DNA from 3 places in the Caldalkalibacillus thermarum genome. Region 2 is predicted to be linked to each of the others. Evidence: predicted binding sites of a transcription regulator. Region 2 holds the regulator's gene; each other region holds the start of a gene.
What was found. Region 2 encodes Rex, which represses fermentation and respiration genes when NADH is low (regulators of the CRP and FNR family bind a similar motif). Its sites were predicted from a motif close to TTGTGAAATATTTCACAA; they were not measured.
Positions count from the first base shown of each region.

Region 1 (3,277 bases), on a different contig from region 2:
TGGAGAACACGCCTTCCAGCCAAGCCAGTGCTGTAGGATGATCTTGGTAGGTGGTAAAGGCGGTACGGCGCGGTGCCCCGAGCAGTCCTAAGACATGCATGGCACCTGACATGAAGAACATGCCCACCACCCATAAGACAGATTGGATGATACCCAGTCGGTTGATGGCAGGGGTCAGCCGGCGGCCTGTTAAGACAGGAATCAGCCAATAAGAGATGCCAAAGAAGGTCAGCAATACGGTGGTGCCAACGGTGAGGTGAAAGTGTCCCACGACCCAGAGGGTATTATGCACCACCGCATTCATCTGGTGACTGGCGTTAATAATGCCTCCGGCGCCTGCGGGAATAAACATCACCATCGCAATGAAAGGAGTAAAGAAACGCACATCCTTCCAGGGCAGCTTTTTCCACCAGCCAAACAATCCGTTCGCCCCTTTGGCCCGGCCGGCCAATTCAAAAGTGGCAAAGATGGTAAAGGCGGTTAACAAAGAAGGGACGACGACGGCAAAGGTCAATACCGTCTGAATATACTTCCAGAACGGTGAAATCCCGGGTTCCATCAACTGATGGTGGAAACCGACGGGAATAGACAACAACAAGAATAAGACGAAGGCCAGACGGGCCAGTGCATCACTAAACAGTTTTCCACCGATAATTTTGGGAATCACCACATACCAGGCCATATAAGCAGGCATCAGCCAGAAATAGACCAGTGGATGTCCAAAATACCAGAACAGGGTGCGGCTTAGCAAGACATTAATCCGCTCGGAGATCCCCAAAGACCAAGGAAGCAGCTGCAGTAATACGGTAACGGCTACACCAATGGTAGCAATATACCACAATAAGATGGTGGCCACGGTCATGAAGCCGAACAGAGGCGTCAATTGCCCCTTATTTTCCCGTTTCCAGTTAAAGTAATGGGCCAATAAAGCCCCGCCGGCTATCCATGTTCCGACCACAAACAGGGTCAATCCCAGATAAAACAGGGGATGGGCTTGCAAAGGAGCATAGAATGTATATAAGACTGTACCTTCATTAAGCAAGATCATGATGGCTGTCAAGAGCGTACCCAGAGTTAAAACATAAAAACCTATCCAGCCTGCCTGCCGGTACTTCTCTGGAAAAGCGCCCAGTGTTTTGCTCATGCCCGCATTGAGGAAGGCAAATATAAAGTAGGTTGTAAATACAAGAGCCAGCAATACACCGTGAGCGGTCAAGACTTGATAATAACTGATGCCTGCTGGCAAATCGATTAAGCCCGCCCGTTGCAAACCTTGGACGACACCAGCTACAGCACCGGTCAAAAAAGCTGCAAAGGCAACATAGATATAAGCCATGCTTAGTTTGGCATCTTTGGGATGTACTTCTGTACCCGCTTTCACTTTGACTGTCATTGTTCAACCACCTCGATTGTCATTTGCATATAGTGGTGACCTGCACCGCAGTATTCGTTGCAGATGACCAGATAAGAACCAGGTTCGGTAAATGTGTGTGTTGCCTGGTTAACATGGCCGGGCGTGACCATCATGTTGACATTGGTACCTGGAATGGTAAAGCTGTGAACCACATCTTCACTCGTGACTTCAAAGATCACAGTGGAGCCGACAGGAATTTCAATGGTGTTGGGACGGTAGCCAAAGGTCATCGCCACGAGATTGGCCACGTAAGTATGATCATCGATTTGAACAAGTCCAGGTTCATCAAATGGGGGTGTTTCGCTCACTTGGAGCGGGTCAACAACCGCGTCGTGGCTGGGCGGGTGCTGCCCCATGGCAAAAGCGCCCACACCTAAAACAGATAAAAAAACAATGAGCGTGCCAATTCCAAAATAGAGCCAATATTTTTCATAGCGGTGAAGATGCATACATGGACAACCTCCTTTTATACTGTTATGAACGTGACAGGTACAGGGCAAAGACAGACAACCAGCTGATCACAATAAACAACCCCAGGCCAAATACAGAGAGCAATGTTCCTTTCAGGGATGTATCTGTTTCCGTTTTCCGCTGGATGGGTATCTGCTTTTTTCCGGTTTCCAAGTCAGGGCGTGCCATAGTACCGACTCCTTTCCGTTGATATTCATTTAAATCATAACGCCAGAATGATGCTTAACCATGTGATTTATGTCACATTTTTTTCGATTCGACACGGAATGTCATCAATTTGTCAAAATTACTTCATATCATGCCCAAGTTCAGTTTGGCAATCAAAAAAAGGACCATCAGCTGCCAGGCTTGCAAACCATTTTGCGGTTAGCGGCTAGCAGGTGATGGTCCTCTGGCGTTCAGTAAATAATCATGGAACAGCCGATGGAATATCTCGTTTTTCCCTCATTTTCCTTCCCCCGAGGCAGATGCTTCAAATACATACAACGTATCAGATCTTAGCCCTAATCTTAAGGTTTCCAAGGCAACCACGTCTCCAAAGGGGATGTTGGCCAAATTGACGTTTGTTCCAAACCTTTTAATAAAGTAGGATTGCAGCCACTTGTTTGGCGCTTCAAAGATGAGCCGGTTCACATCGATGCCTGCCCTAAGCAATGCTTCAATTAGTTCATTCCTTAACTCCCCGTTTTGTTTGCATATCCCACTTGTCCCGCTTTCCCTCGCTTCTGTGATAACCATGAACGCTCCCGCTTCCAGATCCTCAAGAATATACTCCACCCACTGGGCAGGATGAAGCTCGAGGGATTTTCCACTGTCTTTATAGCCGACCTCGCTGAAAACACTGAATTCATTGGCAAAATCGGCAATTATGCTTGCTTTGTCTTTGTTGCTCAGTTTCACTGTGCCATTGGATATTTCAATATACTGGCATCCATGTTTACGGCAGAAATCAAAATAATCTTTAAGTTTTCCCTGCAGAAGGAACTTTTCAAATAATGTGCCTCCAAAAAAGAATTGCACCTGATGATTGCGCAAACAGTCAATCTTTTCTTCCAGACAGCCGGAGACAATAGAGGTGCCCCAACCAAATTTTACAAAATCAATAAATTGAGCATAAGTGGATATGAGATCAGAAAAGTAACCGGCGGGCACTCCGTTATCAATTAAAATTGTCAAACCTTTTGCTCTGGGCTTGGTTGTCCTGGGGGGCAGGTTTAACTTGGAATCACTCACATAAAAGCGCTCCTTTCTCAGACATTTGCCTATCTTAGCTAGCACATTTTATTCCAGGGGAGAGGAATAGGTTCCTGCTCAAGCTATCTTTTAGCCGCTGATTGGGGAGAATGTAAAACCATTTCAGGTTTGATACCAGCTTTAGCAGATTATGCGATT
Region 1 covers NZ_BMKZ01000005.1:82,924-86,200, forward strand. Annotated here, with positions in the region: gene IEW48_RS03470 (b(o/a)3-type cytochrome-c oxidase subunit 1) at 1-1,393, opposite strand, end outside; gene IEW48_RS03475 (cytochrome c oxidase subunit II) at 1,390-1,863, opposite strand; gene IEW48_RS03480 (cytochrome c oxidase subunit 2A) at 1,889-2,053, opposite strand; gene IEW48_RS03485 (phosphosulfolactate synthase) at 2,330-3,118, opposite strand.
Region 1: the regulator Rex is predicted to act here: its motif matches at 2,114-2,131, upstream of IEW48_RS03480 (cytochrome c oxidase subunit 2A).

Region 2 (3,277 bases):
GTTTATGCTGTACACACTTATGAGTTTATCCTTCTTGATTGTCGTTTATGCATCCGACGGTAAGTCCATTGAGAAAACCATACGCTGATCTCATACAATATAATGAGTGGCACGGTCACCACAAGGTGGGAAAGCAGCTCAGGAGGTGTAATGAGTGCCGCGATCACAAACAGGGCAAAGTAGGCATATTTGCGGATCCGTTTCAGGACGGGCGGGGAAATCACACCCAGGCGTGTCAGAAAGAGCATCAAAAGCGGCATTTGAAAGATAAACCCAAAGGGAACGACCAAAGTAAACATAAACCGGAAATAATGGATCATACCGTACATTTCTTCCGCACCAAGCTGTTGGGCTATGCCTGTCATAAACTGCATGACAAAGGGGAACAGCCAAAAATAACCAAAGGCTAAGCCCACGATAAACAAGGCAAAAGCCCCCGGTATGAAAGCAAGGGTCGTTTTGCGTTCCTTATCGGTCAAGCCTGGGCTGACAAAGGCCCAGATTTGATATAAAGCAAAGGGGAAGGTGAGCACCAGGCCAACGACAATGGAGAACAGCAAAAAGACTTTAAAGGCATCGGTCAGCCCGATGACCACCCAGGGAATCTGGGCAGCCTCCGCTTGCTTCTGCATATATTGAATCACATCATCAGCCAGGAAAAACCCGATAACCATGGACACAAGAAAAAGGATCAAAATATAAATGACCCTTCTTCTCAACTCACCAATATGCTCCATGACAGTCATGTCATAACTTTTCTGGCGGTTCATGTTGGTTCGTTTAATATGTTTAGGAATGGAGCGTTGTTCTTGATCCATGTTGCTCATCCTCCGGCGTCGGGCATTTACAATTAAACACTTGTTTAACGCTCATTTTTCTCTTCCGTTTGTTTAGGTTTCTCATCGTCAACCAAACCATTGGTGGCATTTTTAAATTCACGCAACGTTTTACCAAAGGCCCGGCCCAGTTCAGGCAATTTGCTTGGTCCAAACAGTAATAAAGCCACTAAAATGATCAAGATTAAACTGACAGGTCCGATGGTTCCCATGTTTATCCCTCCAATTATTCTGCTTCCTGCTCCCCTGCAGGTAAAGGATAATGTTTTAAGAAGTAAATCAAGGTTTGCAGTTCAATGGTTAAATCAATATTGTGCAAGCGAATATGTTCAGGCACATCAATTCTGGCCGGAGTGAAATTAAGGATGCCCTTGATCCCTGCTTCGATCAGGCGGTCAGCTGTCACCTGGGCCACCTGGGCCGGAACGGTTAAAATGGCAATGGGGGTATCCGCCAAGCTCCCTTCCTTGAGGTCATCCATCGAATAAATGGGAATGCCGGCAATGGTTTGTCCAATCTTCTTTGGATCAACATCATAGGCCTTCATGATTTTGATGTTATGGCTCTTTTGGAAGTTATAATGCAACAAAGCCATGCCAAGATTGCCTACCCCGACCAGCACAACCCCCGTTTTATCATCCTGTTCTAAGATTTTCCGAAAAAAAGTCAATAAATACTCCACGTTGTAGCCGTATCCTTTACGGCCCAGCGCCCCAAAGTAGGAAAAATCACGCCGGATCGTAGCGGCATCTATTTTAACAGCCTTGCTCAGTTCCGTTGATGAAATGCGTTGCTTTCCCGCTCTTTTGACATTTTCGAGCACCCGGTAATACAAGGGCAGCCGCCTGGCTGTGGCTTGAGGAATCCGCTGCTCACTCATCAGCTATTGGCCCCTTCCTCCCCACGTAAAATGGTTAAAGCGTTAGGCAACTGATCGATAATGGCTTCCAGGCAGGTTTGGGCATCTTGAACCGCTCCGGGAAGATTAATAATGAGCGAATTTCCCCGGGTGCCGCAAATGGCGCGGGTAAACATGGCCAACCGGGACGCTTTCATCGCTTTGCGCCGCATTTCTTCAGCCATCCCGGGAACGACGCGGTCAATCACTTGACTGGTCGCTTCAGGGGTGACATCATCCGGACTTAATCCCGTACCGCCCACCGTGACCAAAAGGTCCACCTGATAACGGTCTGTAATCTCAATCATATTCTCCTTCAGGGTTTCAATACAGTCCGGCAAAATACGGTAAGCAATCACCTCGGCGTCAAGGTGCTGGGTTAACACGTCCTTGACAACCGGACCGCTGTCATCAACCCGCTCACCCCGTGAGGCTTTATTGCTGGCTACGACAATGGCCACTTTCCACATCTTAAAGTTCCTCCCTCTCGAAATCTCCGCTTTTGCCCCCTGTTTTTTTCAGCAGGTAAGTGGGGCCAATCACCAATCCCTTATCCAAGGCCTTACACATATCATAAATAGTCAGGGCGGCTGCCTGCGCGGCTGTAAGTGCTTCCATTTCTACACCCGTTTTCCCCGTTGTTTTCACTTCCGCATAGATTTTAATCACAGCCTGCCCCTCTTGCCGTACCGGCTCAAAGTGAATGTCGATGCCTGTCAACGGCAACGGGTGGCACATGGGAATCCACTGGGCCGTATTTTTGGCCGCCATCACACCGGCCACTTGGGCAACACCCAGGACATCCCCCTTTTTCACTTTGCCTTGTTCAATGTGCTCCAATACATCAAGGGGCATTTGAACTTGGCTAAAGGCGACGGCTGTCCGCTTCGTTTCCGGTTTATGGGAGACATCCACCATCCTTGCCCGTCCCTGTTCATTAAAATGGGTAAACGATGACATGGTTTAGCCGGACCTCCTCATGTCTTGCCAGATCCACGTGTTAATCATACCCACACGTTACACCCCTACACGCTTCTTTATTATATTGTACATCATTTCACATTTGCTTGTCTTGCCGTGATGCCAATTCTAGCTTAAAAAATGGTGAACTTTTTTTGAACAAATGCGTAGGCCTAAAAACTCCCTGTCTTTGACCACGCTTGAACGGTCTGAGCCCCTCAGGTACACTGTAAGGAGTATGAGGTGATAGACATGCTGATGCTCAGGACGCACCGTTTGACCAAAACTTATGCCGGCCTGCCAGTGCTGACAGACATATCCCTAGACATACAAGCTAAAGACAGGATCGGACTGGTTGGTCCCAATGGTGCCGGCAAATCAACCTTGCTCAAAATCCTGATTGGCGAGACCTCTTATGACAGCGGGGAGATTTACCGCCCTAAAGATGTGACAGTGGGTTACCTGGCCCAAGATGCAGGACTCGACTCATCCCGCTCGATCTGGGAGGAAATGCTTACCGTTTTTCAGCCGCTCATTGAAGAGGAAAAGCGTTTGCGCCAGATGGAGCAGCTGATGTCCCAAG
Region 2 covers NZ_BMKZ01000021.1:27,144-30,420, forward strand. Annotated here, with positions in the region: gene tatC (twin-arginine translocase subunit TatC) at 18-818, opposite strand; gene IEW48_RS09650 (twin-arginine translocase TatA/TatE family subunit) at 863-1,048, opposite strand; gene IEW48_RS09655 (redox-sensing transcriptional repressor Rex) at 1,063-1,716, opposite strand; gene IEW48_RS09660 (MogA/MoaB family molybdenum cofactor biosynthesis protein) at 1,716-2,204, opposite strand; gene moaC (cyclic pyranopterin monophosphate synthase MoaC) at 2,206-2,694, opposite strand; gene IEW48_RS09670 (ABC-F family ATP-binding cassette domain-containing protein) at 2,947-3,277, shown strand, end outside.

Region 3 (3,277 bases), on a different contig from region 2:
GAAATAGCGCAAAAGGGGACCTTGTCTGGTGTCCACATGTTGCACTCTGATCATGGGGATCAGCGTCCGCTTGACTACCAGCACGCCATGTTTCAGATCGATTTCATATTCGTTGACTTCATATCTCCAACGTTTCCAGCGCACCGCGGGAACTATTCCAATATGAACAATACTCATCACAGCGGCTGTTAATAGCAATATCCACAATAACCAAGGTGCTAAGAGCCAGGAAAACTGTGGTGGGAGACTGAGATAGGAATAAAGCACATAATAGATCAGGACTGCTATCCAATACAGGGCGGCCATCAGGCTGCCGCTGATGCGCCATACGGTCAAGGCTTTCTTATCTATCCGTTGGGTTGGTTCCGGTCTCATCGTTCATCCTCCAAGACAGCTTACCTTCACATTATAGAGACTAACGCCCTTGTTTATCAACTCTTGTGGTAGTTCGCCAGTCCTCAAAGTTTCTTTCATTGTTAATCTCAAACAACCACGACAGCACAGCACAAGTACAAAAAAGAAGCAACCTACCTTGGAAGCTGGCGGAGTGGGTTGCTTAATGTCAGGACCGCTTTTTGAGGATGATGAAGGGCAGCCAGATCAGCCGCCCAAATTACAAGAGGGATGCCACCCTTTTTTCCAGCTGTTCAGGTGTAATGTGATACAAAGCATCCAAAAGGGCCGGAACAAAACTGCCCGGTCCGGATGCCTTAGCGCCAGCCATCTCCCCGGCCAGTTTGAGCATGCTTAAGGCATGAACCGCTGCCTTCTGAGCGTCTTGTTCCACAGCCAGAAATAATCCAATCAGGGAAGTGGCTAGACAGCCGGTGCCTGTCACTCTGGCCAGCAGGGGATGTCCACCCGTTATGGCCACGTGATTGACATAGTCCGTCTCTCCCGTCAAAGCCATCACCGCCTCAAAAGGCCAGTCGACGGGAGCAGCAGACGAGCCGGCATCCACTCCCTTTCCTTCCCAGCTGCCTTTGGCCAGAAAGGAGAGCTCTGCTCTATTGCCGCAAATCACGGCAAAGGAGACCTCATCCATCAAACGTGTCACTGCACGGCGGCGAAAAGCGGTTGCGCCCACCCCAACCGGGTCCAGCACAACGGGAATGTTCAGCTGGTTGGCTTTTTTTCCGGCGAGTGCCGCGGCTTCGACCAGGCCAGGGTCAAGGGTGCCAATATTGATCACCAAAGCTTGGGCGTGGCTGACCATTTCTTCTACGTCCTCAGCATGGTGGGACATGACAGGACTGCCGCCGGCAGCCAGTGTCCCGTTAGCCACAAAGTTCATCACCACTTGATTGGTAATATGGTGAATAAGCGGAGATTGCGCCCTGATTTTCCTCAACAGCATAATCGATAACCCTCCTTATTCTTGCCAGGCTTATACCTTGGCTGATACCATTCTTATTCTCTTGCAAGTATAAAGCGTTGAAAGCCGATGTCAAGGTAAAAATTTCTAACAAGACTGTGGCCAAATTATGAAACCAAACAAAAATGTGATGTATTTCACATGTCTTTAGCTGCTAAGAACTGTACACTTAAAGTGTAAACAACACCACTACATTTTGAAAGGAGGAATGGTTGATGTTTGTCAAGTTTCTCAGAGAGAGTGCTGTTGCTGCTTGGTTATTATTAATTGCCCGTCTGTGGCTGGGGTGGAAATGGTTGAAGGCAGGTTGGGGCAAAGTGACAGGGGAATTTGACGCTTCAGGGTATTTACAAGGAGCCATTGCCAAAGCCAGCGGAGACAATCCAGTTGTACAAGAGTGGTGGGCCAACTTTTTAAGTGGATTCGCACTTCCGAATGTTCAGTTGTTCAATTTTTTAGTTGCTTGGGGAGAGTTACTTGTCGGTCTGGGTCTTATTTTAGGGACTTTTACAACATTTGCAACTCTGATGGGTGTTGTGATGAACTTTGCTTTCCTGTTCTCCGGAACCATCAGCACCAACCCTAACATGGTGCTAGTAGCCATATTTATCCTGGTTGCTGGGGCCAATGCCGGTAAAATCGGTTTGGACCGCTGGGTCATTCCTTACATCAGACAAGGAGTGCAAGCGCTGCTCAACCGGGGTAAGGAGCTTAAACAAACTGGTGTCTAGGGAAGTACACAAGTAGAGAAATAAACATAAAGAGAGATAAAAAAATAATTGTTCTGTGCAACACCTGTTCTTTTTTTAGCTATATATGTGAAACGATTCACAAGCTTAAACTTGTTAAACCTTTAATAATGATAGGAGGAGAGAAATCATGGCGGTCAAACACAAAGAAGCCAAACCATCTGATTTAGCTGCAGTGATTGACACGTTAATCACCAATGCTGAGCATGCCCAGCGAGAGTATATGCACCTCAATCAAGAGCAAGTGGACCACATTGTCAAGGAGATGGCCCTCGCTGGGTTGGATCAGCATATGGCCTTAGCCAAACTGGCCGTGGAAGAGACCGGAAGAGGTGTCTATGAAGACAAAGCGATCAAAAACATTTTTGCTACTGAATATATCTACCACAATATCAAATACGACAAAACAGTAGGCATCATTAAGGAAGATCAATACAACGGAATAGTGGAAATTGCCGAACCCGTGGGTATTGTGCTGGGGGTGACACCCGTCACCAATCCCACCTCAACAACCTTGTTTAAATCCTTAATCGCCGTTAAAACACGCAATCCTATCATCTTCGCTTTCCATCCTTCTGCTCAAAAATGCAGCCGTGAGGCGGCGCGTATTGTCCGTGATGCAGCGGTCAAAGCAGGGGCACCTGAGCATTGTATCCAATGGGTAGAGAACCCTTCTGTGGAAACCACCCAGGCGCTGATGAAGCATCCTAGAGTGGCCTTAATTCTGGCCACCGGAGGTGCATCCATGGTCAAATCAGCTTACAGCTCAGGCAAGCCGGCCTTGGGTGTGGGACCGGGGAATGTGCCGTGCTACATTGAAAAGACAGCTCACATCAAACGGGCTGTGACCGATTTGATGCTCTCCAAAACTTTTGACAACGGCATGATTTGCGCTTCAGAGCAGGCTGTTATTGTCGATAAAGACATTTGCCCAGAAGTCAAGGCGTTTATGGCTGACAATGGCTGCTACTTTTTATCACCTGCTGAGTTGAAAAAAGTGGAGAAACTGGTGATTAACCCTTCTACCTGCGCAGTGAACCCCGATATCGTCGGTCAACCAGCGGTCAAAATTGCTGAACTGGCCGGTATTAAGGTGCCTGATCAGACAAAAATTCTTGTGGCTGAGCTGAAAGGGGTCGGCCCCCAGCATCCC
Region 3 covers NZ_BMKZ01000024.1:28,037-31,313, forward strand. Annotated here, with positions in the region: gene IEW48_RS10460 (PH domain-containing protein) at 1-375, opposite strand, end outside; gene thiM (hydroxyethylthiazole kinase) at 614-1,357, opposite strand; gene IEW48_RS10470 (DoxX family membrane protein) at 1,591-2,106, shown strand; gene adhE (bifunctional acetaldehyde-CoA/alcohol dehydrogenase) at 2,255-3,277, shown strand, end outside.
Region 3: the regulator Rex is predicted to act here: its motif matches at 1,501-1,518, upstream of IEW48_RS10470 (DoxX family membrane protein).